Regions from separate parts of the Geobacillus sp. JS12 genome, predicted to be linked through region 2. Evidence: a T-box and tRNA genes for the amino acid it is inferred to sense, from the RefSeq annotation. Region 2 holds a T-box; the other holds one or more tRNA genes.

Region 1 (14,339 bases), 270 kb from region 2:
CCGAAGTGCACGTTCAGTGGAAAAGGATGTGGAGTTGCAAAGACAACCAGGATGTTGGCTTAGAAGCAGCCACCATTTAAAGAGTGCGTAATAGCTCACTGGTCGAGTGACTCTGCGCCGAAAATGTACCGGGGCTAAACGTGCCGCCGAAGCTGCGGGATGACCGTTGGTCATCGGTAGGGGAGCGTTCTAAGGGCAGAGAAGCCAGACCGGAAGGACTGGTGGAGCGCTTAGAAGTGAGAATGCCGGTATGAGTAGCGAAAACAGAGGTGAGAATCCTCTGCGCCGAAAGCCTAAGGGTTCCTGAGGAAGGTTCGTCCGCTCAGGGTTAGTCGGGACCTAAGCCGAGGCCGAAAGGCGTAGGTGATGGACAACAGGTTGAGATTCCTGTACCACCTTCTTCCCGTTTGAGCGATGGGGGGACGCAGGAGGATAGGGCGAGCAGGCGGCTGGAAGAGCCTGTCCAAGCCGTGAGGCTGATCCGCAGGCAAATCCGCGGATCATAAGGCCAAGCGGTGACGGCGACGGAGTGATCCGGAAGTCCCCGATTTCACACTGCCAAGAAAAGCCTCTAGCGAGGGAAGAGGTGCCCGTACCGCAAACCGACACAGGTAGGCGAGGAGAGAATCCTAAGGCGCGCGGGAGAACTCTCGTTAAGGAACTCGGCAAAATGACCCCGTAACTTCGGGAGAAGGGGTGCTCTTTGGGGTGAAGAGCCCTGAAGAGCCGCAGTGAAAAGGCCCAAGCGACTGTTTATCAAAAACACAGGTCTCTGCGAAGCCGAAAGGCGACGTATAGGGGCTGACACCTGCCCGGTGCTGGAAGGTTAAGGGGAGCGCTTAGCGGAAGCGAAGGTGCGAACCGAAGCCCCAGTAAACGGCGGCCGTAACTATAACGGTCCTAAGGTAGCGAAATTCCTTGTCGGGTAAGTTCCGACCCGCACGAAAGGTGTAACGACTTGGGCGCTGTCTCAACGAGAGACCCGGTGAAATTATACTACCTGTGAAGATGCAGGTTACCCGCGACAGGACGGAAAGACCCCGTGGAGCTTTACTGCAGCCTGATATGGAATTTTGGTATCGCTTGTACAGGATAGGTGGGAGCCTGGGAAGCCGGAGCGCCAGCTTCGGTGGAGGCGGCGGTGGGATACCACCCTGGCGGTATTGAAATTCTAACCCGCACCCCTTAGCGGGGTGGGAGACAGTGTCAGGTGGGCAGTTTGACTGGGGCGGTCGCCTCCCAAAAGGTAACGGAGGCGCCCAAAGGTTCCCTCAGAATGGTTGGAAATCATTCGGAGAGTGCAAAGGCACAAGGGAGCTTGACTGCGAGACGGACAGGTCGAGCAGGGACGAAAGTCGGGCTTAGTGATCCGGTGGTTCCGCATGGAAGGGCCATCGCTCAACGGATAAAAGCTACCCCGGGGATAACAGGCTGATCTCCCCCAAGAGTCCACATCGACGGGGAGGTTTGGCACCTCGATGTCGGCTCATCGCATCCTGGGGCTGTAGTCGGTCCCAAGGGTTGGGCTGTTCGCCCATTAAAGCGGTACGCGAGCTGGGTTCAGAACGTCGTGAGACAGTTCGGTCCCTATCCGTCGCGGGCGCAGGAAATTTGAGAGGAGCTGTCCTTAGTACGAGAGGACCGGGATGGACGCACCGCTGGTGTACCAGTTGTCCCGCCAGGGGCACCGCTGGGTAGCTATGTGCGGACGGGATAAGCGCTGAAAGCATCTAAGCGTGAAGCCCCCCTCAAGATGAGATTTCCCACCGCGTTAGGCGGGTAAGATCCCTCGAAGATGACGAGGTCGATAGGTCCGAGGTGGAAGCGTGGCGACACGTGGAGCTGACGGATACTAATCGATCGAGGGCTTGACCTAACTTAGAAAAGCGCAGGCGAGCGGGTCGCCGCGACGGGCAAATGTTCTTCGCCTGCAGGGATGTTCACATCCCGAAGGCGAAGGTTATTTGACCCCGAGCGGCGGCGAGCCGGAGCTGGACAATGCGAAAAGCGCAGGCGAGCGGCTTCTTCCGACGGTTATCTAGTTTTGAGGGAATGAAAAAACTCTTGACAGCTCAGCGCGAATCATTATAATAGTAAATGTCTAAAGAGATGTCATTTCGCAGCAGCTCAGTGACGAGCATTTGCATCATCGGATGAACTGCGAGTTGCCTTGACACGTCCAGCTTCTTTGAATCGGCTGGCAGAGGAAGAGGCAGGGCATCTTATTGGGAGAATTGACCTTCGTTATGATTCCGCAGTAGCTCAGTGGTAGAGCAATCGGCTGTTAACCGATTGGTCGCAGGTTCGAATCCTGCCTGCGGAGCCATCGTGGAGAGCTGTCCGAGTGGTCGAAGGAGCACGATTGGAAATCGTGTAGGCGTGAATAGCGCCTCAAGGGTTCGAATCCCTTGCTCTCCGCCATGATCCATCAGCATGGCCCGTTGGTCAAGTGGTTAAGACACCGCCCTTTCACGGCGGTAACACGGGTTCGAATCCCGTACGGGTCACTTCTTTGTGGAGGATTAGCTCAGCTGGGAGAGCACTTGCCTTACAAGCAAGGGGTCGGCGGTTCGATCCCGTCATCCTCCACCATCTTAATATAAAAGCTGACTTGCTTTCTCATCATCGTGGGGTGGAGCAAAGAGCCTTTGCTTCAACGAATCCGCTTCCAGTTGCCTCGACGCATCTGGCATCTTTGAATCAGCTTGTAGAGGAAGAGGCAACGAACAACAACACTAAAAGTATTGTGAAAATCAACTTACTTTCTTATCGCCGCGGGGTGGAGCAGTCCGGTAGCTCGTCGGGCTCATAACCCGAAGGTCGCAGGTTCAAATCCTGCCCCCGCAACCAAAAATGGTCCCGTAGTGTAGTGGTTAACATGCCTGCCTGTCACGCAGGAGATCGCGGGTTCGAGTCCCGTCGGGACCGCCATCTTTCCAAAAATGCATGATGCAACGAATCATGTGATCGGTGAAATACGGCTCGGCAGCTCAGTCGGTAGAGACGAGCATCCGCTTCATCGAATTCGCATCGAGTTGCCTCGACGCATCCAGCATCTTGGAATCCGCTGGCAGAGGAAGGGACACAAAAGTCATCAACGAACAAGGGAAAAATAAGATACGGCTCGGTAGCTCAGTCGGTAGAGCAAAGGACTGAAAATCCTTGTGTCGGCGGTTCGATTCCGTCCCGAGCCACCATATAATTGATAGCAAGCTGACTTAGCTCTATTGGCAGAGACGAGCATCCGCTTCATCGAATCGATTGCGAGTTGTCCCGACGCACCCAGCTTCTTCGAATTGGCTGGTAGAGGAAGGGACACAACAAATGAACAATGATCCACGATTTATATCATAATTATGCCGACTTAGCTCAATTGGTAGAGACGAGCACTTGCTTCGTCGAGTCGGCTTCGAGTTGCCTCGACGCATCCTGCTTCCTCGAATCAGCTTGTAGAGGAAGAGGCACAGAGCACAACAATGAGCCACCTTCTTGCATTTGTTTTATGCCGACTTAGCTCAATTGGTAGAGCAACTGAATCGTAATCAGTAGGTTGCGGGTTCAAGTCCTGCAGTCGGCACCATTCCTTGGAGGGGTAGCGAAGTGGCTAAACGCGGCGGACTGTAAATCCGCTCCCTTTGGGTTCGGCGGTTCGAATCCGTCCCCCTCCACCATTTTAACAAAGGGGCATAGTTTAATGGTAGAACAGAGGTCTCCAAAACCTCCGGTGTGGGTTCGATTCCTACTGCCCCTGCCATTCCTATCATGATTATGGCGACTATGGCGAAGTGGTTAACGCACCAGATTGTGGCTCTGGCATGCGTGGGTTCGATTCCCACTAGTCGCCCTTCACTTACAACGTTGGGGTATAGCCAAGCGGTAAGGCAACGGACTTTGACTCCGTGATGCGTTGGTTCGAATCCAGCTACCCCAGCCACGGATGCGGAAGTAGTTCAGTGGTAGAACACCACCTTGCCAAGGTGGGGGTCGCGGGTTCGAGTCCCGTCTTCCGCTCTCGATCAAGGCGGCATAGCCAAGTGGTAAGGCAGAGGTCTGCAAAACCTTTACCCCCGGTTCGAATCCGGGTGCCGCCTCCATATCTAATGAATAAAAAAGTGTTGACAGTTGAAAGATGATTTGGTAAATTGTTAATTGTCGCGCCGATGTGGCGGAATTGGCAGACGCGCACGACTCAAAATCGTGTGGGGTAGCCCCCGTGTGGGTTCGACTCCCACCATCGGCATCCTCAGAATTCGATAGCCCACGATCTAAAATCGTGGAACCCTTGATACGACCGCAAACGCGGTCGTTTTTCATTTTCTGGGAATTCCGAAAAAAACGATAGAATCCGAAAAAATTTTGCACGAATTTTGCATTTCTACCATCTAGATCATCCATGATTTCGTCAATCATCATGTTTTTTTAGTACCCATGATGGATTTGACAAACTGGAGCTTTTCATAAAAGGGTGAAACAATTTTGTCGTAAATGCGACTAATGATAACAAAGGAGGAGGAGATTGGGCTGAAAAGATGGCTTGCTTTCATTGCCGCCGTGTGGAGTGTTTGGTTGGCAGGTTGTAGCGGGCAAACTGACCGCTATGCCATTGAAGGGTATGTCGTGAGAAAAGAAGGGGGGAGCATTTTGGTTGTCAGTTCTGATCCGCAAGATTTTCGTTCCACAGGCGGGCTTAAAGAGTTTTATAATACCATCTTGGTTTCTAGTGCACCAGCGCGAGTGAACATTGGTCAAAAAGTTCAAGTTTGGATAGATGGGGGGATTGCTGAATCGTATCCAGGCCAAGGGAAGGCGGGCAAAGTATTGGTTGTGCCAAGCTCTCCGCGTGATGGCGCCAGCTTATCGGAGGAGGAGGCGATTCGCCAAGCGTTGAAACAAGAAGAGAGTCGGCTCGAGCAGATGATTCCTGTGATTCGGGCTGTTCATTATGACAAACAAGCGGACACTTGGATGATTCAAATAAAAGACGCCCATGAACGAACGAAATTCGATGTTCGGATCAAAGATGAATAAAAGCGTTTTGCCGCATGCGAAGCAAAAGCTGTCCCCCTCTTCCCAGCATGGGGGAGAGAGGGCAGCTTGTCGATGACGCGCCAAACAATTCGTTGGATTCCGAACAGGAATTACGAAGACAACGCCGAGACAAGCGGACGGTCCGGCAAGTAGAGCTGGGCGTTGTCGCTTTGGCCGGCCGCGATCCAGTCGCGCAAGCATTTGGCGAGCACCATGCTGTAGACGGCTCCGTTGTCTCCATAGGCATAGACGAAATAGCAGTTTGGATATTCGTCATACACGCCGATGATCGGCAGTCCGTCGTGCGTGCCGGCGTAGTAGGCGCCCAAGTAAAATTCAGCTCGGACAGGGATCGTGGGGAAGCGTTGCTGGAACTCCGCGATCAACTGGTCGCGCTTGTGAATGAGCTTGGCATCGCGCTCATCGGCATAGGTCGTATCTTCATCCAATCCACCGATGATAACGCGGTTGTCGGCGGTCGTCCGCATGTAGATGTAAGGACGGGCCGTTTCCCAAATGAGCGTCCGGTTGTACCAGCTGGAGAAATCAGCGACCTGGTTCGTGACCACGGCGTAGGTGCTGTTCAACACGGCGTTTGGGTCCTTTTTGAAATCCAACGTTTCATAGCCAGCCGCAATGATGACCGATTTCGCGCGAATGACCGCACCGGTTTTCGTATAAAAAATGGCTTGGTCTTTTTCGAGTTTTTTTCCATTGATTTCGGTTTGTTCGTAAATGGCGACTCCTCGGCGTTTGGCATATTCCAACAGGCCGATCGTCAGTTTGTATGGATTGACTTCGCCGTCTCCTTTTGTCAGCAACGCCGCTGGTTTGCGGAACGGGTAATGGCGGGCGATCTGTTCTTCCGGCCACCATTCGATAGCAAAGCCGTGTTTCTTGAGAGCGGCGTATTCTTTTTCTAATTTGCTTACATCTTCAGGAGAGCTGGCGTAATACAAACTGTCGCGGGTGACAAATTCGCAGTCGAGCGGCAGCTTTTCCGCGGCATCGGCGAGATCGCGGATGGCCTGCTCGCAAAGTTTAAGGTGCCGCACTGCGTACATTTCGCCAAAGCTATGGATTAGCTCGAAAAACATTTTTTCCCCCAGGTATTGGATCAGGGCCGTGTTGACCGCTGTGCTTCCATGCCCCGCTTTTCGTTTATCGACGACCACGACGTCAAGATCGGTGTCGCTAAGAAAGTAGGCGCATTGGGCGCCCGAGGTGCCAGCGCCGATAATGAGCACATCGCAGTCGATGTCTTCCTCTAAGACCGGGTAGCTCGGCGGGTCGGGGAACGTTGTGGGCCAGTAGAATGTTCCGGATTGCAAGTTCATGATTCTCGTCTCCTTCCACTTCATAGTTCGTCTTTAGCATGATCGGAATCATTTGGTTTATTCGTTGCGAAGGAGGAGAACCGCGCCCAACGCTTTTTCGGCTTCATGGCTGGAGCGGCAAATCAAAGGAGATGGGGTGTGTGGAGAAGTGGAAAATTTGTGTTTTTTGAAACATGAATCGGAATAAGACGTACATCATGTAGAGAGTTTTGCAGGAAGAATAAGAACGGCAAACGAAAGGGCTGACAAAAAATGTTGATGGATGAGATGTCGCCTGAAGACAAGCATGTTTCAAGCCAGACACATCCGGGAAGACGCTTGGCCTTCCCGGATGTGATGAGTGCCCCTGTGGATATCCTAAACATGGTTCAAACGCTGTCAAGTTGTTGTGTTGATTTGGGGGAATTTCTTTCGGACAGCCCCCGCGGTTCGTGTCTGGAAGGAATGTTTTTTCCATGTTGCGCTGCACAGCTCGCCCCTTGTCCATTTGTTCCCTTGTCAAGTTATTGCGCTTGCCGCAGGCTGGCGATGGATGCCTCATGTTCAATCGAGCGTTTGGAGAGGATGGCCAAAATGTGCTCGTGGCGTTCTTGGTTGACTTCGATCCTTTTGACAATTTGATCGATTTCCATGACCGTTTGTCGAATAGGAACGAGATCGTCTTTGGTCGCCATCTTTGCTTGAATTTCGTTTACATTGGATTGAAGTTCGTTCACTTTGAATTGGAGTTCATTCACTTTGGACCGGAGTTCAGCCAGTTCCTCTTTGGTCGCCATCTTCGCTTGAATTTCGTTTACGTTGGACTGGAGTCCGTTCACAGTGGAGCGAAGTTCAGCGAGTTCGTCTTTCGTGGCCATTTTCGCTTCGATGTCGTCCACTTTGGATCGGAGCTCGGCGAGTTCGTCTTTGGTGGCCATGTTGGCTTCAATGTTGTTTACTCTTGATTCGATGCTGTCTACTCTCGCCTCGATGCTGTTCACTCTCTCTTCGATGCTGCCCGCTCTCGCTTCGATCTTGTTCAGTTGATTTTTCATCTCGTTGACGTCGGATGTCAAGACGCCGACGCTCGAATGGAGTTGATCGAGCCGATCTAAAATTTGGGTAAGCAATGCTTCCATATGGATCATCCTTTCCAAGTGTGGATTGACGGTGATTCAAAACAGCTATTCATGGCTTTTGTTGCTTTCCTAACGCTGTCTGGACCTTGTTGGTGAAGGGTTTGCCAAAGGAGTTGATCATCCGTGGGCATGTGTGCAGCAGATTTGGGGACATCCAGCTTCCATTTTAGCATAAATCGTATGGGGGGAGACAAGGGATTTTTTGAAGAATTATGATGAAAAGGGGCGACAAGTTCTAGAGGGCTGGTGATTTAGCGCAAAATATGGCTGATTCCTGCTATCTTTCAATTCGAAAAACGCGGCCAATCGGCTTTCTTTTCTGATGAAATGCCATCGATTTGCAGGCCGTTCTCGTTTTTCACCATCCTTCTAGAGGGTGGGTGATTTGGTAAAAAAGACTATCGATTCGCATTCTTTCTCAATTAGAGAAATCCTTGCAAAACCGATTTTCTTTTTCTGTAAAAATGCGCCGCTTTGATCAGCGATTTTCATGCCAGGGTGGGGAGCAACGCTTGCTCATGAATGTTTTTTATTATTGTATTGACAAAGATATTCAATATCAATTATCACCTTAATTGATAAGGATTATCATTATTAAATATAGATTGAAGGGGGAATATGTAACGTGTTGCAGAAAAAATGGACCTCTCTTCTTGCCGTGCTGATGGCGCTGTTCGTGCTGCTTGTGCCGTTGGCTCAACCGGCTGCGCCTGTTGAGGCCGCATCCAAGACAAGGGTGTTTAAGACGGAGCTTGGCAAGCTGGTGATCAAAGGAACCCCGAAGCGGATTGTCACGTTAAGCATGGCGGGGACAGATGCGGTTGTCACGTTGGGCTTAAAGCCAGTGGGGTATACGATTTCCAATTCTGGAACGGTGCCTACATACTTGCGCAATAAACTAAAAGGGGTGCCAAGCGTTGGGGCACTTAGCGCCCCGAGTTTGGAGAGAATCGCAGCGCTCAAACCGGATTTGATCATTATCGACCATGAATTTGAGTTCCATAAAGCGATTATCCCTCAGCTGAAAAAGATTGCGCCAGTAGCGGGATTTCGTGCGAATAGCTACAAAGAAGCGATGAATCAGCTTCTTGTATTGGGAGACATCTTAGGGCGGAAGGCGAAGGCAAAATCGTTTGTGAATCAGTTTTATAAAGAATTGAAATCGCAGCAGGCAAAATTAAAAGATAAAAATCTTCGTGTATTGGGCTTTTTCGTCAATAAAGATGGCATTAATGTATGGCAGGACAACTCCTTCTCCGGATCGATTTTTACGGCGCTTAAGGCTGATTATGCATTTAAGGAAAAAGGGGATGAATACTCCGACTTTAAAACAGTAAGTTTAGAAAGAATTTTAGAAATCGATCCAGACGTGCTGTTTGCCTATACGGATCCTGGGAAGAATGACCTGAAAAAAGTGAAAGCCAACCCGATTTGGTTCCAATTAAAAGCGGTGAAAAAGAAGCGGGTGGTGGAAGTCAATCGCGATCTTTGGTCTCGCAGCCGGGGACCGTTGGCGGCGAAATTGATTGTAAAAGAAGCGGCATCCATTTTAAAACGTTATCAGTGATGGGATGATGCCGGCGAGAGGATGTCATCTTTGACATACGGAAAAAAAGCCATATGGATCAGCGTCATTGCAGGATTGGGCATCGTTTTGTTGATGATCGTTTCTTTAGTCTCTGGTCCGTTTTTTGTGCCGATTCCAAAAGTGCTGGATGTCCTTTTGCATGATGATGGATCCAAAGCACGAACGGTTGTCTGGAATCTACGGTTTCCCCGTGCGCTTTTGGCGGTTTTGATTGGGGCGAATCTGGCGGTCGCTGGAGCGATGATGCAATGTTTAACGAAAAATCCAATGGCCGAGCCAAAAATCATGGGAGTGTCGGCCGGCGCTGCTGCGATGGTTGTTCTCATCGAGTATTTTTTCGCCGGCCTTCCCCTTCTTTTCTTTTCTCCCCTTGTCTTTTTGGGGGCGGCGGTTGGGGGAGCCCTCGTATATAGTTTGTCTCTGAAGAGAGGCGCCCTTTCCCCGGTTCGTTTGACCCTTGCCGGAGTGGCGGTCAGCGCATTTTTGCATGCGATCACCGTCGGAATTTTGGTCTTGCTTGGCCAGGATGCGGCCGCCGTATATGCATGGCTGGCCGGTGGGTTAAACGGCTTGACGTGGCGCCATGTTTCGCTGATCGCTCCGTGGTCTCTTGCTGGCTTGCTCCTGTCCATCATGATCGCTTCGAAAATGGATCTGTTGGAGCTCGGCGATGATACAGCCAAAGGGCTTGGTGTTCATGTGGGGATTCTCAAAACTGTGATGGCAGTCATGATTATTATTTTGGCTGGAAGTGCGGTGTCCGTATCCGGGGTCATTGGGTTTATCGGCTTGATCATTCCGCACATCGTCCGAAAAATGGTCGGGGTGAATTATACGTATATCGTTCCGGTCAGCGCCTTGTGCGGAGGAATGTTGCTTTTGACGGCTGACTTGCTTGCACGCTTGGTGGCGCAGCCGATTGAACTTCCTGTCGGGGTGTTTACCGCCGCCATTGGTTGCCCATATTTTTTGTATTTGATTAGGAAGCAGGGCGAATGGAATGCGTAAATTTGTGGGACTGGTCATCCCCCATCTTGCCCGTTTGTTGACAAGGGCCGATTATCAGCGGCTCATTCCGGTCAGCGCCTTATTAGGAGCGATTTTGATGATCAGCGCGGATACGGCGGGAAGAACCATCGCGGCGCCAATTGAAATTCCGGTCGGCATCTTAACGGCATTCATCGGTGCGCCGTACTTTCTCTTTCTGCTTCGACGAGCAAAATTATAATGAAAAGGGGATCGGTATGAGTTGGAAAACATGGATGGTTTCTAGTTTCGCAGCCGTCAGTTTAGCCATAGCGGGAGCGGCGGAGTCTGAAGCATATGCAGCGAAACCGGCCAAGCTTGCCATTGAAAGTGCACAGCCGGTGAATGCTTCAACTGTGAAAGAGTATATCGTAAAAGGAAAAGGGCTCAAGGGAGCGAAGATCAAAATAGTGATCACTGATGGAAAAGCATCTGTCACTCATGACACTGTTGTTCAAAAGAGCGGATCGTTTGAAGCGCCGGTCAACGTATCGACATTACGAGATGGGACTTTGACGGTGTCTGTCACGCAAATCATCAAGGGACAGAAGCATAGCCGCGTACAAAAAAAGATTATCAAGGATACGAAGGCGCCTTCCGTTCCGGTGATCACGAATAAAGGATGGATCAATGCCAAGCAGCAGAACGCTTATGCTGTCCAAGGAACAGCAGAACCCCATAGCGCTGTGCAAGTTTTGTTGAGCGATGGAAAGCAGCGCATCACCAAAACGGTGCGTGCAGACGGCAAAGGGAGATTCCGGGCGGTGATCGATGCAAGAAAGTTGGCGGAAGGAGAGATTACGGTCTCCGCGGTTAGTGTGGATTCGGCAGGAAACCAAAGCGGACAATCGAAGAAAGTGCTTCGGAAAGATGTGAGCATAGAGGCTCCTGAACTGTTGAATGAAGGATATATCAACGCTTTCAACTATGAAGCTTATCCAGTAACGGGGACAGGAACGCCTGGAGAGAAAGTGGTGGTGGAGGCTGCTGATGGAAAAAAATCCGTCTCAGCGAGCGGACTTGTGGATGAAGATGGGAATTATGAAGTGGAGATCAATACTTCTTCTCTGAAGGACGGGAAGATCGCGATCCGTGTGAAAACGATCGATCAAGCGGGGAATGAAAGCCGGATGGCAAGTGTCGTCCTCATCAAATCGTTGTCTTCTCCGGCCAAGCCGTCTATTGACAATAAAGGATATGTGAACGCCAGTGCAGATGCAACTGCTTATGAGGTGACGGGCAAGGGAGAGCCAGGAGCGGAAGTGGAGGTCACTTTGTCCGATGGAACGAATGAAATCAGCACAGTCGGTACGGTGGAAGAAAACGGGAGATACCATGTAGAAGCGGATATTTCCCCGTTAAGCGATGGACTGATTACCATTACAGCCGTTCAAACGAGCGTTACAGGCAATGTAAGCCCAGAGGCAACCGCGACGGTTTGGAAGGATACAGCTGTTGCCGCTCCATCATTGAACGCCCTGCCAGCTGTTACGAATCAAAATCAAGCGGCGTACACGATCGCAGGAACGGCAGAAAGCAACGCATCGGTGCAAATCATCATTACGGATGGGCAAAAATCTCTCGTGGAATGGACGTCGGCGGACTCGAATGGGAATTTTTCGAAGACGATCGATCTGTCTGCATTCCACAATGGCCAGCTGATGATCATTGTGACACAAGAAGACAAAGCGCAAAACCATAGTGAAGCGACCACAGCGACGGTGACGAAAGGGCAATAAGAAGGAACCTGTCGGCCGAGCCTTTCTTTGAAGCGGGATGCTTTAAAGAGGGTTCGGTCGATTTTTTGGTGAATAGACATGTTTCAATATCACATAATCATGGAAAATCACAAAATTCAGAGGCCTTCCTGGATGTTATTTGCGCACCGCATGGACATAATGGACATGTTCAAACGCTGTCAGATCGTCGTTTCGGTTCGAGAAAAATTCCGCTTGGATTTGTTCCGGCGATACGTGTTCGAAAATGAGGAGACGGTGATGCTGCAGCTGTTTCTCAAGTTCCTCGATCGAATACGCCGCTTTCATCGGTTCACCGCTTTGCCGGGCGAGGGCGAGCGTGTTTTGCACCCGCTTGACGGTGGAGGTGAACAGCTGCTCATCGGCAACATCAAACACGATAGAACTGCCCTCTGTCATCAATGGAGCGAGTTGGTGCAAAAGACGATAGAAGTGCTCTTTTTCTAGATAATATGAGACGCCAAGCAGGCTGAACACCGTTTTTTCGTTTGGGCGAAAGCCGGCTGCGAGCAATCGGGAAGCCACGTCATCCTTGGTAAAATCAGCGGCGACCAGTTGCAAGCAGTTTGGCATCTTCCCGTTGGCCATGTGGATGCGTTCGCGCTTGAATTGCTGCGTGTTGGGATGGTCGACTTCGAATATCGTCAGGCCGCTGTTTGGATGACGGAAGGCGAACGTATCCATCCCTGCTCCTAACATGACATACTGCGTCGCGCCAAGCCGCTTTTCGTGTTGGACGATCCGTTCGGTATAGGCGGCGCGGGCGATTGGAGTCGGAGCGAGCTGCGTTTGGACGATCCATTTCACTTTCTCTTCGTCCGATGAGACCGCATCAAGCCGCTCGGGGGCAAAAAATCCCAAGCCGTTGGCGAGAAAGGTTTGGATTTGTTTGTATTCTTCGTCTGTGATCAGCTGTCTGGCCATATCGTCACGAAATATGACAGGCGTATCGTGTTCCGTATGATAAGCGCGGACGAAACAGGACATCAATGCGGTCATGCTCGGTTCGTTTGGTTTCATGGCAATGGCTCCTTTGCGAGGCTATGGAGAATCATCTTCTGGCCGTAGGCGACAAATTGTTCTTTCGTCTTGCCGAGCGTCGGCAGCAAAAACGCTCCTTTTGTTTCGATAAGGTCAAACAACGCGTGTAGCTGTGCGGAGAACACGTACACGGTCATCATGACGTCTGCGGTTTCACGGACAACGCCTTCTGCGATGCCTTGCTCGATCCAGCAGGAGAGGGCGTCATTGATGTCCGTTCCTAAAGAGAAAATAGCTTCCATGGTGGGTGTCACTGCGTCCAGCGATGGCGGGCGAAACTGGCGGACGGCGCGCGCCGAAACGGGACAATATTCGTAGTAAGCGCGCATTGCTTTACAAATGTGTTCGTACTTGGCCAAAAACGGCTGCTCGGCTTGCACGATGTCGGTTAGACGATCACGCAACTGTTTGAGACCATTCGCGACAATGTAGTACAAAATCTCCTCCTTCGTGTCAAAGTAGCGGTACACCGTACGGCGGCTGTATCCCGACGCTGCGCAAATGTCGCTGATTGACGTGCCGTCAAACCCGCGTTCGAGAAACAACCGCTCAGCGGCTTGGGCAATCGTTTGTTTGTGTACAGCGGCGATATGTTCTTTCATAGCTGATACTCCTAGTATCAAAAGTATACTATCAGTATACTCTTGTTTTTCTGTTTGTCAAGTGGTTACTTTATTGACAAACGAGCCATCAAAACAATGGTGATGAAGGGGAGCTGGGGTGGTGTTCGTAGAGCATATCGAAAGTGGATGGTTCAACATTCATCAGGCGAATCACTAAAAATATATCGGGGCTTTTGGTGAATGGCCCAATGGTTGACGGTAATACGAACTATGAGACAGAAGAGGTTTTTCTTTTGCGTGCAGGATATTGCCCTCGTGCTTACGAATCTATACGGATGCACATCAAGCAAGGAGGATGGCTATGGGAAACATCCAGCCAAGGCGGTTGGTGACGGCAAGCGGCCAACCGATTGTTATACGGACGGCATGGCCCGAGGATGCCGAGCGGATCGTTGCGTTTGTCAAGGCCGTGACCGCGGAAGCGCTTTACTTGCTTACGACGGAAGCGGAAGTGACGGTCACAGAAGAGCAACAACGCCAATGGCTGCAAAAAATGGCGGACGATCCTGGAAAGTTGGCGCTGTTGGCCGAGCATGACGGAGAGATGATCGGGTTTTTAGATTTTCATAATGGAAATAAGCGGCGAACCAAGCACCAAGGGTCTTTCGGCATGAGCGTGAAAAACGGCTTTCGAGGCCAGGGGATCGGCGCGGCGTTGCTTGCAGCGCTCCTTGATTGGGCAAAAGAAAATCCTTTGATTGAAAAAGTTTGCCTCGAAGTCGTCGCTGACAACACGAACGCGATTCGATTGTATCAAAAGTTTGGATTTGTGGAAGAAGGCGTGAAGAAAAAAGCTGCAAAAATCGATGACGGGACGTATT
Region 2 (14,339 bases):
CCGCCAAACTCTGTTTGTTCCAACTCATCGGCAAGCGGCTGAATGACTTGCACGAGCTCGACGATCTCTTGATCGGAAATCGGTTCGCCGTTGATGCTGATTCGTTCGTTAAACTGCTCGACATACGGCGAGGTGAACGTGCCGACCGAATAGCCCGCCGCCTGCAAAATCGAGCGCAAATAGGCGACCGTTGACCCTTTGCCGTTCGTTCCCCCGATATGGACGGCGCGGACGCGGCGTTCCGGGTGGCCGAGTTGTTCCATCATCCATTCCATCCGTTTCAATCCCGGTTTTATGCCGAGCCGCAGCCGCCCGTGAATCCAAGCGACTGCTTCTTCATACGTTCGAACCATGTTCATCGTCCTCCTTTTTCCATTGGTGTCTTGCCGCCCCCTGCAGGCTTCATGCGGCAGATGCGCCACACATCGAGAAGCGTGGCGAAAGCGAGTATATGTTGACAACAAACCCCTTCTCAGAATATGACAAACCTTCCATCATGATCCATCGAAAAAGACGAATCCACAGGAAAGCGGATTCGTCTTCATCATAATCAACCGCCAGATCGTTTGTCTACCGTTTGAGCTCGGCGAGGCGCGCCTTGACGGCTTCGCGTTTTTCGATGTAATCTTGCCGCTTGCGCCGCTCTTCTTCGACGACATGAGCCGGCGCTTTCGCCAAAAAGCCTTCATTCGCCAGTTTCTTTTCGACGCGCTCGACTTCTTTGTTCCATTTGTCAAGCTCTTTTTCAAGCCGCTTCATTTCTTCCTCAATATTGATCAATCCTTCAAGCGGCATGATGAGCTCGGCGCCGGTGACGACCGCCGTCATCGCTTTGTCCGGCGCGGGAACGTTTGTATCAATCAAGAGCTCGCTCGGGTTGCAGAACCGCTCAAGATAGGCGCGGTTTTTCATGAGCACCGCCCGCACTTGTTCATCTTTCACCTTAATATAGAGCGCAATCGGCTTGCTCGGCGGCGTGTTCACTTCGGCGCGGACGTTGCGGACGGCGCGGATGATGTCGACGAGCATCCGCATTTCTTCCGCGGCTTCTTCGTTCGACAGCTCAGGGCGCACTTGCGGCCACGGAGCGACGGTGATCGATTCGCCTTCATGCGGCAAGTTTTGCCAAATTTCCTCGGTAATGAACGGCATGAACGGGTGAAGCAGGCGCATCGTGTTGTCGAGCACATACGCCAACACGGAGCGCGTCGTCTTTTTCGCCGCTTCGTCGTCACCGTAAAGCGGCAATTTCGCCATTTCAATGTACCAGTCGCACAAGTCGTCCCAAATAAAGTTGTACAGCGTACGCCCCGCTTCGCCGAATTCGTATTTCTCAGCGAGCTTCGTCACCGTCTCGATCGTTTCGTTGAGACGCGTTAAAATCCAATGGTCGGCGACCGTTTTTCCGCCGCTCAAATCAAGCTCCTCGTACGTCATGCCGCCCATGTTCATCAGGGCAAAGCGCGAGGCGTTCCAAATTTTGTTAGCAAAATTCCACGTCGCTTCGACTTTTTCTGTGCTGAAGCGCAAGTCTTGCCCCGGCGAGCTGCCGGTCGCCAAGAAGTAACGGAGCGCATCGGCGCCGTACTGGTCGATCACATCCATCGGATCGACGCCGTTGCCGAGCGACTTGCTCATTTTCCGCCCTTGGGCGTCGCGGACGAGGCCGTGGATGAGCACGTCTTTGAACGGACGCTTTCCGGTGAATTCAAGCCCTTGGAAAATCATGCGCGACACCCAGAAGAAAATGATGTCATAGCCGGTGACAAGCACATCGGTCGGGTAGTAGCGCTTGTAATCCGGCGAGTCGGTATCCGGCCAGCCCATGGTCGAGAACGGCCAAAGCGCTGAACTGAACCATGTGTCGAGCACATCGGGGTCTTGTTCCCAGTTTTCGATGTCTTTGGGCGGCTCATGGTCGACGTACACTTCACCCGTTTCTTTATGGTACCAAGCTGGAATCCGGTGCCCCCACCAAAGCTGGCGCGAGATGCACCAGTCGCGGATGTTTTCAAGCCAATGCAAATACGTTTTTTCAAACCGTTCCGGCACGAACTGCACTTTGCCGTCCGTTTGCTGCAGCTTGATGGCGGCTTCGGCGAGCGGCTTCATTTTCACGAACCATTGCGTCGACAAATACGGTTCAATAACCGCGCCGCTCCGTTCGCTATGACCGACTGAGTGCACGTGCTCCTCGATTTTAAAGAGGACGCCTTGTTCTTGCAAATCGCGGACGATCTGCTTCCGGCATTCAAACCGGTCAAGCCCTTGGTATTGCAAGGCGTTTTCGTTCATCGTGCCGTCTTCGTTCATGACGAGAATGCGCGGCAAGTTGTGGCGGTTCCCGATTTCAAAGTCGTTCGGGTCGTGCGCCGGCGTAATTTTGACCGCCCCAGAGCCGAACTCCATGTCGACGTACTCATCGGCAATGATCGGAATTTCGCGGCCAACGATCGGCAGTTTCACCATTTTGCCGATCAAGTGCTTGTACCGCTCGTCATCCGGATGCACGGCAACGGCCGTATCGCCGAGCATCGTCTCCGGACGGGTCGTCGCCACTTCGATGAAGCCGGAGCCGTCGGCGAGCGGATAGCGCATATGGTAGAGCGCGCCTTTCACTTCTTTATAAACAACCTCAATGTCCGACAACGCGGTTTTCGTCACCGGATCCCAGTTGATGATGTATTCGCCGCGGTAAATGAGCCCTTTCCGGTAGAGCGAGACGAACACTTCGCGCACCGCTTTGGAAAGCCCTTCGTCAAGCGTAAACCGCTCGCGCGTGTAATCAAGCCCAAGCCCTAACTTCGCCCATTGACTGCGAATATGGCCGGCGTATTCTTCCTTCCACTTCCACGTTTCTTCTAAAAATTTTTCCCGGCCTAAATCGTAGCGCGACAGCCCTTGCTGGCGCAATTTTTCCTCGACTTTCGCCTGGGTGGCGATGCCGGCGTGATCCATTCCCGGAAGCCACAAAACGTCATACCCTTGCATCCGCTTCATGCGCGTAATGATGTCTTGCAGCGTCGTATCCCACGCATGCCCTAAGTGCAATTTGCCGGTGACGTTGGGCGGCGGGATGACGATCGTAAACGGTCGTTTGTTCGGATCACCGGTCGCTTCAAAAAATTTTCCTTTCAGCCACCATTCGTAGCGCCCGGCTTCAACGGCGCGATGGTCGTATTTCGGCGGCATCGACACTTCGTGCTGTGCCATGTTTCATTTCCCTCCTTCAACTTGATGGACAATGCGGCCGACGGCGGCTTCCCACTAAGCAATGCCGCACAGCCGGCAAGCAAAAAAGCCCCTTTCATCCGAAAAGGACGAAAGGAGCTGCTTTCGCGGTACCACCTTTTTTCTTAAGCCTAGAAGGCTGGTGATGAAGAGAACCGCAACACGGCCAACCCACCGGTGAAACATCGGCTGGCGAGCCCACAATCAGTTTGGTTGACCGGCCTTCTAGAAGCTTAAGCGCTTCATTGGCATAACGGCATGATGCCGGCTTCCTCTACTCGGCAGCAGCGCCTTTCAAAGAAGCAGCTCAAGGGCGACCTTCCAGCAGCCGTCATCCTAGGAAATCTCGCAGCTTCTGATTCCCCTCTCTGCAGGCGCGGACCGCTGTACTCCTCCCCGTCTTCGCTTTTGTCGTCATGATTCGATTATTATACTACCATTGTCCATCATCTTTGCCAAGTTTTTATTTATTTATTCCATCCGTGTGCATTTGGTGACAAACCATCGCACGTTTCATATTGTATAGTAAACCGGAGAAGGAGGGAATGTCGATGCGGCGATTCAACCCGTATTCGTGGCCGCCGTGGCTGAGGCAAGTGCGCGCCGTCTGCGCCCAAGTGATCATCCCGCTCACCATTTTTCAAGCCATTCGCACCATTTTTTTGCCGACGACATTTGATGTCATTTTATTGGCCATCTTCGTTTTCATTGCCGTGGCGCTCCATCTGGAATGGATTTAGTGCGACGCCGTTTTGTTTGGGCTGCATTCAAAACCCATTTAATCATTGCTGCTTTCATCCGCCGGCGGTTCGTTGTCTACCGCTTCTTCCTGCTGCCGCACGGCGTCGCGTTGGACAAGGTGCATCACGAGCGCCTCCATATTTTTGAACGCCAAATAACGACACTGCAACGCGGCCACATATTCCCGTTCGTTCCGCTCGTTCCGCGAAGCGGCCTCATACCGCTCCAAACAGCGGACAAACCCACGCGGCTCCGCCAAATGGCTGTATAAAAACGCCCGCTCCCCGTCGGACAGCGGCAGCTCCTTCTCGTACTCCTCCATTCCTTCAAGCCACTCGCGCCCAAGCGGCGGCATTGTCTGTACGTGAAAACGGAGCGCGGCGATCACATCAAAGAGCGGCGAATTCCAATGCGCCCGCTCCCAACTGATCCAATACGGCGGGATATAGTGGGAGAGGCGCGCTTTGCCGTGCACCCAAGCGATGCGCCATTGCTTCGTCTCTTTGAGCGTCTCTTCCCACACATCGAGCCGTTCTTCAGCGAACGAGTACGCGCGCATCACCTCATGGAAATAGGTGCAGCATTGGAGCTGAAACGGAGACATGTACCACGCCGCTTCGTACCGCTCAATTCGTTCTTCCCACACCGTCCGCGCCCGTTGCCATTCGTCCTTTTTTTTCTTTCGGTACGCCGCCGCCTCTTCCTCACTCACCTCGATCGTGCGGACGGTGGCGCGATGGAGGCGGGCGAGCTCGCGAAAAAAGGCGTCCGCCGCATCCTTCTCCACCTTTGATTCGCCGTCATGCCATGCTTGCAAATAATAAAGACGGCCGCCTTCTGTGGCAAACAGCGACCGCCGCCGCGTCAGGTAAAGCGGGAGACAACGGGGGCCGCCATGCTGAAGAGACTGCCAAACGGCGGCGGCTTCTTGCTCGCTTTCAAGCGTCTTTAAAGCGAAAACGCCGCGGTTCGTGTATACCTTGACGGCTTTGCCTCGCTGCTCCATGCGCACTGGACGAAGCCCATACTGGACGAGCACAGCATCATATCGGTCAGACTGTGCGGCCATCGTTACGCCCCCTTATCGGCAAAAGAAACGGAAAGCGTCCCTTTTATGAGAAAGGACGGCTTCCCGCCATGGCCGGAATATACAAAAGCTGCCCCTCGTGCACGTCATCTGGGCTTTCCAAATCATTGGCGCGCAAAAGCTGCGAGACGGTCACATCATACCGTTCGGCAATCTTGTCCAATGAATCTCCTTGCTGGACGATGCAAATTTTCAGTTTCGTAAACTCTTCCGCCTCGCTTTTCGCAAACAGTTTCGTCAAGTAAAGCGCATTTTCGCTTTTTGTTTTCGTTTCTTCTTCCTCTTCTTCCTCAACCGCCTTTTTCGCCGCCCCGATCGATACCTTCGCCTCAGTTGGCGGCAGCAGCGAAGCGATGTCTTCCTCCGTCTGTGCGCTGACCGTCTTCGTTTCCGTCTCAAGCGGCAAAAACGGCTCTTTGGCCTCCTCTTCTTCCTCAGCCTCCGTTTCTTCATGACGCATGGCGGCTGGCTCCATGACGGAAACCGTCGTTTCGCCGGCGGCAAAAGCCGGCTGTTCATCCGCCTCATCGGCGAGATCATCCACGGAAGCAAACGCTTCCTCACCGGCCGCTTCCTTGCGGGCGATTGATTCAAACGGGGCAAACAGCGGCTCATCGTCCTCCTCATCGTCCGGCAAATCATCGCCAAGCGGCGCTTCACTGATGCCGCTGATCGAAATGTCGGCCGTGATCAGCAATCTTCCGTTTTCATCCAAATCATAATCAAACGATTCAACTGTCACGTACACATCCTCAAGGGAACGAATGCGATTTTTTGGAATCGTAATATCGATTGGAAAACGGTGTGACAGTTCGCTGATCCCGTCTTCGCGCACCGAAATGTGCTGAATGAACCGATAACCAGCCAGCTCAAACACGTCGTCATCCGCTTCAGCCTGCCCTTCGCCCGCTTGGCGGAATTCGCCGCTCAACTCAAGCGCGCCGCGGATCGTAATGTATTGGTCGTACTCATCGACGGAAATGACCGGATCAAGAGAAATGGATAAAAACTCGGCGACTTCCTGTCCCCTTTTAAACCAGACCGATTCTTCCAATGAAAAACGCAAATACGATTGCTCCAACCGAGCCTCCTCCTTCCGTCCCTTCGGCAAATGGTTTCTATGACATTATCCATTGTATGAACGAAAACGAGGCGGTATGATAAAAAATTGGGCTGCCGACGGTCGGCAGCCCCTTTCCTTATCCGCGCAGACGGGCAAACACCCGCCTAGCAGCGGCAATCGTATATTCAATATCATCATCACTGTGCGCCGTCGACAAAAACAGCCCTTCAAATTGCGACGGCGGCAGGAAAATGCCTTCATTCGCCATTTCCCGATAATAGGCGGCAAACAACTCCAAGTCGGACGTTTTCGCTGTCTCGTAGTTGACCACCGGCTCGTTCGTGAAGAAAAAGCCGATCATCGACCCAGCGCGGTTGATCGTATGCGGGATGTCGTATTTCTCTGCTGCCTGATGAAGCCCATCCGCAAGGCGCGCCGCTTTGCGGCCAAGCTCTTCGTACGTTTCCGGCGTCAGCTGGCGGAGCGTCTCGTACCCGGCCGTCATGGCGAGCGGATTGCCGGAGAGCGTGCCGGCTTGGTACACCGGCCCGCTCGGCGCGACAAGCTCCATGATCTCGGCTTTGCCCCGTACGCCCCGACCGGCAAGCCGCCGCCGATCACTTTGCCAAGGCACGTCAAATCCGGCTCAATGCCATAATACCCTTGGGCGCAGTGGTAATCGACGCGGAACCCGGTCATGACCTCGTCGAAAATCAATAAGGCTCCGTATTGTTTCGTCACCTCGCGCAGCCCTTCCAAAAAGCCAGGCACTGGCGGAACGACGCCCATGTTGCCGGCGACCGGTTCGACGATCACCGCGGCGATGTCTTCGCCAAACCGCTCAAACGCATAGCGGACGCTGTCCAAATCGTTGTACGGCACCGTGATGGTATGCTGGGCGACCGATTCCGGCACGCCCGGGCTGTCCGGCAGGCCGAGCGTCGCCACGCCAGAGCCGGCTTTAATGAGCAACGAATCGCCATGGCCATGGTAGCTGCCTTCAAATTTGATAATTTTGTTGCGCTTCGTGTAGCCGCGCGCTAAGCGGAGGGCGCTCATCGTCGCCTCGGTGCCGGAGTTGACCATCCGCACGATTTCCACCGACGGCACCCGCTCGATGACGAGCTTAGCGAGCTCATTTTCAAGCAATGTCGGAGCGCCAAAGCTCGTCCCTTGTTCCGCCACGCGCTTCAACGCTTCCACGACCTGCGGGTTGGCATGCCCTAAAATGAGCGGCCCCCATGACAGTACGTAATCAATGTACTCATTGCCGTCAATATCGTAAATTTTCGCTCCTTGGCCGCGCGCCATAAAAATCGGCGTCATCCCGACCGACTTGAAGGCGCGCACCGGGCTGTTCACCCCGCCCGGCATCAATTTCACCGCTTCTTCGTATGCTGCCTTTGACCGTTCATAGCTCCGCATCATTCCGCCCTCCTCTCTATTCAGCCAGCCAGCGGGCGACATCTTTGGCAAAATACGTAATGATCAAATCCGCGCCCGCCCGTTTCATCCCTGTCAACATTTCCATGACGACCGGCTTCTCATCGATCCAGCCGTTTTGCGCCGCCGCTTTGACCATCGCATACTCGCCGCTCACGTTATAGGCGACAAGCGGCAACGGAAAACGGTTTTTGACGTCGCGGATAATATCCATGTAGGCAAGCGCTGGCTTCACCATCAAGAAATCAGCGCCTTCTTTGACATCCGACTCCGCCTCGCGAAACGCCTCAAGGCGGTTGGCCGGATCCATTTGGTACGTCTTCCGGTCGCCAAACTGCGGCGCGCTGTCGGCGGCATCACGGAACGGGCCGTAAAAAGCCGAAGCGTATTTGATGGCATACGACATGATCGGCACATACTCAAACCCTGCTTCATCAAGCCCACGGCGAATGGCGGCGACAAAGCCGTCCATCATGTTCGACGGCGCGATGATGTCGGCGCCGGCTTGCGCTTGGCTCACCGCCGTTTTGGTGAGGAGCTCGAGCGACGGGTCGTTCAGCACGCGCTCGTTTTCGACGACGCCGCAATGGCCGTGGCTCGTATATTCACATAAACACGTATCCGCAATGACGACTAGATCTTTGTGTTCGGCTTTGATTTGGCGGATCGCCCGCTGAACAATCCCTGTTTCGCAATACGCCTGCGAACCGACTTCATCTTTTTCATTCGGCACGCCAAACACCATGACGGCGGGAATGCCAAGCTTGGCGATGTCGTCCACTTCCTCGGATAAGCGGTCAAGCGATAAATGGTAAACCCCTGGCATCGACGGCACTTCCCGCTTAATGCCGCTTCCCTCGACCACAAACAGCGGATAAATGAGATCCTCGACGCGAAGATGCGTCTCACGCACCATCGCCCGAATCGCAGCCGTTTGCCGCAGACGGCGATGGCGGTCAAATGACAGTGCCATTCATCGTCCCTCCATGGAAAAATATTGTTCCATCGCTTTGATTATACCATCCGTGGTGTAATCCGTCGGACAAATATGGACCGGAATGCCCGCCCGCTCAGCCGCTTCTTTCGTCACCGGTCCGATGCAGGCGACCGCAACACCGGAAAGAAGGGCATCCGCTTCTTTGTCGAGAAGGCGGACAAGGCTGTCAACCGCCGACGGGCTCATCAAGGTGACCGCATCAAGCTCCCGCCGGCGCAGCAGCGACAACAACCGCTCCCGGCCGCTTTCATCAGGCTCGGTCTCATACACCGTGAGCTCGTCGACCGCGGCGCCGGCGTTTCGCAACGCCTCAGGCAAGGTCGGGCGCGCCAAATTGCCTTTGACAAACAGCACCCGGTCGCCTTGTTTGACGCGCGGCATGAGCAAGTCAGCCAGCCGCCTAGCGGTGTAATCATCCGGCACGAGCGCCGGGGAAAGACCATGCTCGGCGAGCGCCGCCGCTGTTTTCCGGCCGACGACAGCGATTTCCGGAAGCGGACGCAGCAACGAAACATATGGAAAAAAGAAGCGGACGGCGTTCGCGCTTGTGAAAATGAGCCAATGGTATTCGCCAAGCCGCTCAACCATAGAAGCGATTTCTTCCGGCGCCGCCGGTCGGATGGCAATGAGCGGGATCTCGACCGGCACGGCGCCGACAGCGCGCAGCTTGGCAGAAAATGACGCGGCCTGCTCTTTGCCGCGCGTCACGAGCACCGTTTTGCCGGCGAGCGCGCTGTGTGTCATGATTGGCTCAACTCCTGTTTCACCCGCTCGATGAGCGCTTTCGCCCCTTGTTCGATCAAGACAGCGGCCGCCTGCCGGCCGACGGCCTCCGGATCGGCGCCCGTGACCATTTCTTTATACTTTTCTTTGCCATCCGGGGAGGCCACAAGCGCAGTAAGGCGCACCGCCCCCCTTCGACTTCCGCATAGCCGGCAATCGGCACTTGACAGCCGCCTTCCATTTGCTGCAAAAAGGCGCGCTCCGCCCGAACAGCCCGTTCGGTTCGCTCATCGTTCAGGCGGTGTAACCATTCGCGCAGCTCCTCATCGTCTTCACGGCATTCCACAGCGAGCGCCCCTTGGCCGACCGCCGGGACGCAAATGTCCGGCGACAAGTAGTCGCTGATCACCTCATCGCTCCAGCCCATGCGCGCCAGGCCGGCGGCCGCCAGCACGATCGCATCGTACTCTTCGCTTTCGAGCTTCGCCAGCCTTGTGTCAATATTGCCGCGAATCCATTTGATCGTCAAATCCGGGCGATAGGCAAGCAGCTGCGCCGAACGGCGCAAGCTGCTCGTGCCAATGACCGACCCAGGCGGCAAGTCGGAGAGCATCCGGTTTCCTTTGCTGACAAGCACATCGCGCGCATCTTCGCGGCGCGGAACCGCACCGATCACCAAACCTTCGGGCAGCACAGCCGGCATATCTTTCATGCTATGGACCGCCATATCGATGCCGCCGGTGAGCAGTTCATGCTCGATCTCTTTCACAAACAGCCCTTTTCCGCCCACTTTGGAAAGCGTGATATCAAGGACGCGGTCCCCTTTTGTGACGATTTCTTTCACCTCAAACGTAAACGGCGCCCCGAGACGCTTCAATTCGGCGATGACCCAGTTTGTCTGGGTCAAGGCAAGCTTGCTGCGCCGCGAGCCAACGACAATGTTCCGCATCTCGTTCCACCTCAATTACGAATACCAAAAATGAAATTTTGACAAACTACCAAACAAGAAAAAGTTGACAAGCAAAAATAAAAACGAACCGATATTCCATAGCGCGATCGCCTTCCCTTGCATCTGCCGGACGGCTCGCTTGTAAAAATAGACGCCATAGACGAGAAGAACGACAAACGACCCGAGCACTTTCGCATCATACCAATGGAAATGGTCGATTTGAATATACGCCCAAATCACGCCAAGAATGAGCCCTAATAACAACATAGGCAAGCCGAGCGCATTTAAAACATACGACAAAAAATCAAGCCGCGACAAATCCGCCATGCGCCAAAGGCGCGCTCCCCACTTTTTCTTTTTCAGCAAACTGTACTGCAACATGTAAAGCACCGAAAACAGAAACGACAGCGTAAACGCCGCATACGCTCCGAGCGAAAGGGTGATATGGATGATAAGCAGCTCCGAAACGAGCCGCTCCGCAACAGCCGGCGACTGAGAAGACGGTGCGAACGTATGAATGGCCAAAATAAAAAAAGCAAGCACGTTCGTAAAAAAGACGATGAAATCGACGCGCAGCAGCCGATTGATGACGAGCGACAGCGTAATGAGCAGCCAAGCGTAAAAATAAAGCCCTTCCGACATCGTTAAAATCGGAAAGCGCTTCGTCTCCATGATGCGGGAAACAAACGTCACGGTCTGCAAAAGCCACACAATAGAAAGCAACCAGAAGGCGATGTCGTTCGCCTTCCGGTTTTGTTGCAAAAAATCGATGAAATAGAATAGGATCGAAGCGATGTAAAGCAAAATAGACAACTCATACAACAGCGCCACCATCCATCCCACCTTACAGCTGCCATGATGGGCGGGCGGCACGGACCGCTTCCGCGTCTTGTTCATCGCATTGCACGGATTTCGCCTGCTCTATATGCCGCTCGGCTTTCACCGCATCTTCGATATTGAAAATTTTCATAAACAGCAAAAGCGCCTCCTCGGCATTCGGGCCGGCGGCGAGTTCCTTCGCCTGCAAAATCGGATCGCGGAGCAGCTGGTTAATAATGCTTTTCGTATGCTTATTCAACACTTTCCAGTCGCGCTCCGACAAATGCGGCAGTTTCCGCTCCAAACTTTTCATCGTTTCCGCTTGGATGGCCAGCGCCTTTTCGCGCAATGCGGCAATGACTGGCACGACGCCGAGCGTCTGCAGCCATTGGCTGAACGCCATCAGTTCCGCTTCGATCATCATTTCAATGCGAGCCGCTGCCTTTTGCCGTTCCGCCAAGTTGGCCGCCACCACATCTTGCAAATCGTCAATGTCGTACAAAAACACCGTTTCCAAATCAGCCAACGCCGGATCCAAATCGCGCGGCACCGCGATGTCAACCATAAAGAGCGGGCGGCCTTTGCGCATTTTCTCAAGCGGCGCCACCATTTCCTTCGTCAAAATATAGCCTTTGGCTCCCGTCGAGCTGATGACGATATCCGCTTCCAGAAGCGCACACGACAGCTCACTGAGCGGCTTCGCTTCGCCGGCAAACTGCTTCGCAAGCTGTTTCGCTTTTTCAAGCGTCCGATTGACGACCGTCACCTTCCCGACGCCTCTGCCGTACAAGTTTTGCGCCGCCAGCGTCCCCATTTTGCCGGCCCCGATAATCAAGACGTGCTTGCCGGCAAGGCGGCCGAAAATCTTCTTCGCCAGCTCAACCGCCGCATAGCTGACCGATACAGCGTGCGCACCGATGCCCGTTTCCGAGTGGGCGCGCTTCGCAAACGTCACCGCCTGCTTGAACAGATGATTGAAAATCGTGCCGCTCGTCCCGACCTCTTGAGCGAGCAAATAGCTGTCTTTCACTTGCCCTAAAATTTGCGTTTCCCCAAGCACCATCGAATCAAGGCCGGCCGCCACGCGGAACAAATGCTTGATGGCCGCCTCTCCTTCAAGCACACGCAAATACGGAGCAATCGCTTCCACTTTGACGCCAAACCATTCGGCTAAAAATGCTTTCATATAGTAACGGCCGGTATGCAGTTGATCAACCACTGCATAAACTTCCGTCCGGTTGCACGTCGAGACGATCACATTTTCGAGCACGCTTTTTTGCTTGGCGAGCTGTTTCATCGCCGCACCGAGTTCCGCTTCCGCAAACGCGAGCTTTTCGCGGATTTCTACAGGGGCGGTTTTATAGTCGACGCCAACGACTACGATTTGCACGATGCCAACCCCTTATTGACCGAATCCCTTTTATCATTATATCACAACCGTCCATCGTTCTGGTTTAAAAAAATTGTGAACATGCCTTCAAAGCTATGCTAAACTGTAGACAGTGATCATTCTATCATAAACATGTCCAAAAGGGAAACGGAGGACGCGACGATCATGAAAACCCGAACGGTATTCGCCGGCATCTTACTCATTGGCCTCGGACTGTATTTTCTCGCCGGACAGATGGAATCCCCCTTTTCCATTTCTTCCAAGGGTGGCCGGCCTTGCTTGCCATTTGCGGCGCGGCTTTGCTTGGCCAGGCGCATTCAGCGCGCGAATATGCTTACCTTTTCCCCGGCTTTCTTTTACTCGGATTTGGCGTTGAGTTGCTCCTTGCGAGTGCATTTTCGGCCTGGCCCCGCGGCGTGAACATGTTTTTTTTCCTCATCGCGCTCGCTTTTTTCGCCAGCAGCCGCAAACAAAAAGGCGGGGCCGGCTTTGGCGTGCTTTTTTTGCTTCTCGCTGTCGTGCTGACGTTTTCCGGGCGCGGCCAGCCATTCTTTCACCTCGTCCAAGCCGGACTTTCCTCTGTCTGGAAGTTTTGGCCGCTCGGACTCATCGCCATCGGTGTCTATATATTATGGACTAGGCGAAAATAACCTTGGAAGTGAAAACACCAGCGGAATCGCTGGTGTTTTCGTCATGAGGCCACAAACGGCAAAAGCGCCGCCCATGCTTCGTCTTTCCCTTGTCCGGTCTCGGCGGAAAACAAAATGAGCGGGTCGCCGTCCGCCATCCGCAGCGTCTCGCGCGCGATTTTCACGTGTTTTTGATGCTTGCCGCGCGGCACTTTATCCGCTTTCGTCGCAATGACGATCACCGGGATCTCGTAATGTTTTAAAAACTCGTACATCATCACATCGTCTTTCGTCGGCGGATGGCGCAAATCAACGAGCAGGACCGCCGCCTTCAGCACCTCGCGCGTCGTAAAGTACGTCTCCATCATGTTCCCCATTTTTGCCGCTCCTGCTTCGACACGCGGGCGAACCCATAACCTGGCACGTCCACAAAGTAAAACGAGTCGTTAATCAAATAAAAATTCAACGTTTGCGTTTTCCCTGGCTTTGAGGAGGTGCGCGCCAAGTTTTTCCGGTTGATCATTTTGTTGATGAATGATGATTTGCCGACGTTCGAACGGCCGGCGAGCGCCACCTCCGGCCGTCCGCCGTCCGGATATTGTTCCGGCTTGACGGCACTGGTCACAAGCTCTGCTTTCTTCACATTCATCGCTTCCACCCCACCAGCGCGTGCGGCAGCACCTCATCGAGATGAGAGACAAGCACAAAGCGCAAGTCGCGCTTCACCGTTTCCGGAATGTCAGCCAAATCTTTTTCATTGTCTTTCGGCAAAATGACGGTTTTCAATCCGGCACGATGGGCGCTTAACGTTTTCTCTTTCAGCCCCCCGATCGCAAGAACGCGGCCGCGCAGCGTAATTTCCCCGGTCATGCCGACAAAGCGGCTCACCGGCTTGCCCGTCAAAGCGGAAATGAGTGCGGTCGCAATCGTAATGCCGGCCGATGGCCCGTCTTTCGGCACCGCTCCTTCCGGAACGTGGATGTGAATATCATATTTCTCATGGAACTTCGGATCAATGTCAAGCTCCTCAGCGCGCGACCGCACGTAGCTGAACGCCGCTTGCGCTGATTCTTTCATGACATCGCCGAGCTTGCCGGTCAGCACGAGTTTCCCATTGCCTGGCGCGAGCGACACTTCGATGGCGAGCGTATCGCCGCCAAACGCCGTATACGCCAGCCCGGTCGCCACGCCAACTTGGTCTTCCGCCTCCGCTCGGCCGTAGCGGTATTTTCGCTTCCCTAAAAATTCCTCAAGATTGTTTTCTGTG

What was found. The T-box of region 2 lies ahead of A0V43_RS11055 (valine--tRNA ligase). A T-box ahead of a tRNA ligase gene usually reads a tRNA of that ligase, here a tRNA-Val.
Region 1: it encodes a tRNA-Val, which carries the amino acid that the T-box ahead of A0V43_RS11055 (valine--tRNA ligase) is inferred to sense. The anticodon was not compared.

Annotation. Positions count from the first base shown of each region.
Region 1 covers NZ_CP014749.1:2,525,282-2,539,620, reverse strand. The annotation lists rRNA gene A0V43_RS12465 (23S ribosomal RNA) at 1-1,876, shown strand, start outside; tRNA gene A0V43_RS12460 (tRNA-Asn) at 2,252-2,326, shown strand; tRNA gene A0V43_RS12455 (tRNA-Ser) at 2,331-2,421, shown strand; tRNA gene A0V43_RS12450 (tRNA-Glu) at 2,436-2,507, shown strand; tRNA gene A0V43_RS12445 (tRNA-Val) at 2,517-2,592, shown strand; tRNA gene A0V43_RS12440 (tRNA-Met) at 2,774-2,850, shown strand; tRNA gene A0V43_RS12435 (tRNA-Asp) at 2,856-2,931, shown strand; tRNA gene A0V43_RS12430 (tRNA-Phe) at 3,122-3,197, shown strand; tRNA gene A0V43_RS12425 (tRNA-Thr) at 3,505-3,580, shown strand; tRNA gene A0V43_RS12420 (tRNA-Tyr) at 3,587-3,671, shown strand; tRNA gene A0V43_RS12415 (tRNA-Trp) at 3,681-3,754, shown strand; tRNA gene A0V43_RS12410 (tRNA-His) at 3,772-3,844, shown strand; tRNA gene A0V43_RS12405 (tRNA-Gln) at 3,860-3,934, shown strand; tRNA gene A0V43_RS12400 (tRNA-Gly) at 3,940-4,011, shown strand; tRNA gene A0V43_RS12395 (tRNA-Cys) at 4,021-4,094, shown strand; tRNA gene A0V43_RS12390 (tRNA-Leu) at 4,157-4,240, shown strand; gene A0V43_RS12385 (YobA family protein) at 4,567-5,028, shown strand; gene A0V43_RS12380 (NAD(P)/FAD-dependent oxidoreductase) at 5,139-6,365, opposite strand; gene A0V43_RS12375 (hypothetical protein) at 6,869-7,483, opposite strand; gene A0V43_RS12370 (ABC transporter substrate-binding protein) at 8,109-9,050, shown strand; gene A0V43_RS12365 (FecCD family ABC transporter permease) at 9,072-10,079, shown strand; partial or broken gene A0V43_RS12360 (iron chelate uptake ABC transporter family permease subunit) at 10,081-10,299, shown strand; gene A0V43_RS12355 (Ig-like domain-containing protein) at 10,316-11,836, shown strand; gene A0V43_RS12350 (class I SAM-dependent methyltransferase) at 11,972-12,874, opposite strand; gene A0V43_RS12345 (TetR/AcrR family transcriptional regulator) at 12,871-13,497, opposite strand; gene A0V43_RS12340 (GNAT family N-acetyltransferase) at 13,820-14,339, shown strand, end outside.
Region 2 covers NZ_CP014749.1:2,254,833-2,269,171, forward strand. The annotation lists gene A0V43_RS11050 (bifunctional folylpolyglutamate synthase/dihydrofolate synthase) at 1-353, opposite strand, end outside; gene A0V43_RS11055 (valine--tRNA ligase) at 571-3,213, opposite strand; T-box leader at 3,314-3,643, opposite strand; gene A0V43_RS11060 (hypothetical protein) at 3,783-3,971, shown strand; gene ysxE (spore coat protein YsxE) at 4,010-5,041, opposite strand; gene spoVID (stage VI sporulation protein D) at 5,085-6,140, opposite strand; partial or broken gene hemL (glutamate-1-semialdehyde 2,1-aminomutase) at 6,259-7,547, opposite strand; gene hemB (porphobilinogen synthase) at 7,564-8,538, opposite strand; gene A0V43_RS11085 (uroporphyrinogen-III synthase) at 8,539-9,306, opposite strand; partial or broken gene hemC (hydroxymethylbilane synthase) at 9,303-10,234, opposite strand; gene ccsA (cytochrome c biogenesis protein) at 10,250-11,068, opposite strand; gene hemA (glutamyl-tRNA reductase) at 11,079-12,443, opposite strand; partial or broken gene A0V43_RS11105 (LiaI-LiaF-like domain-containing protein) at 12,609-13,093, shown strand; partial or broken gene yihA (ribosome biogenesis GTP-binding protein YihA/YsxC) at 13,135-13,721, opposite strand; gene lon (endopeptidase La) at 13,718-14,339, opposite strand, start outside.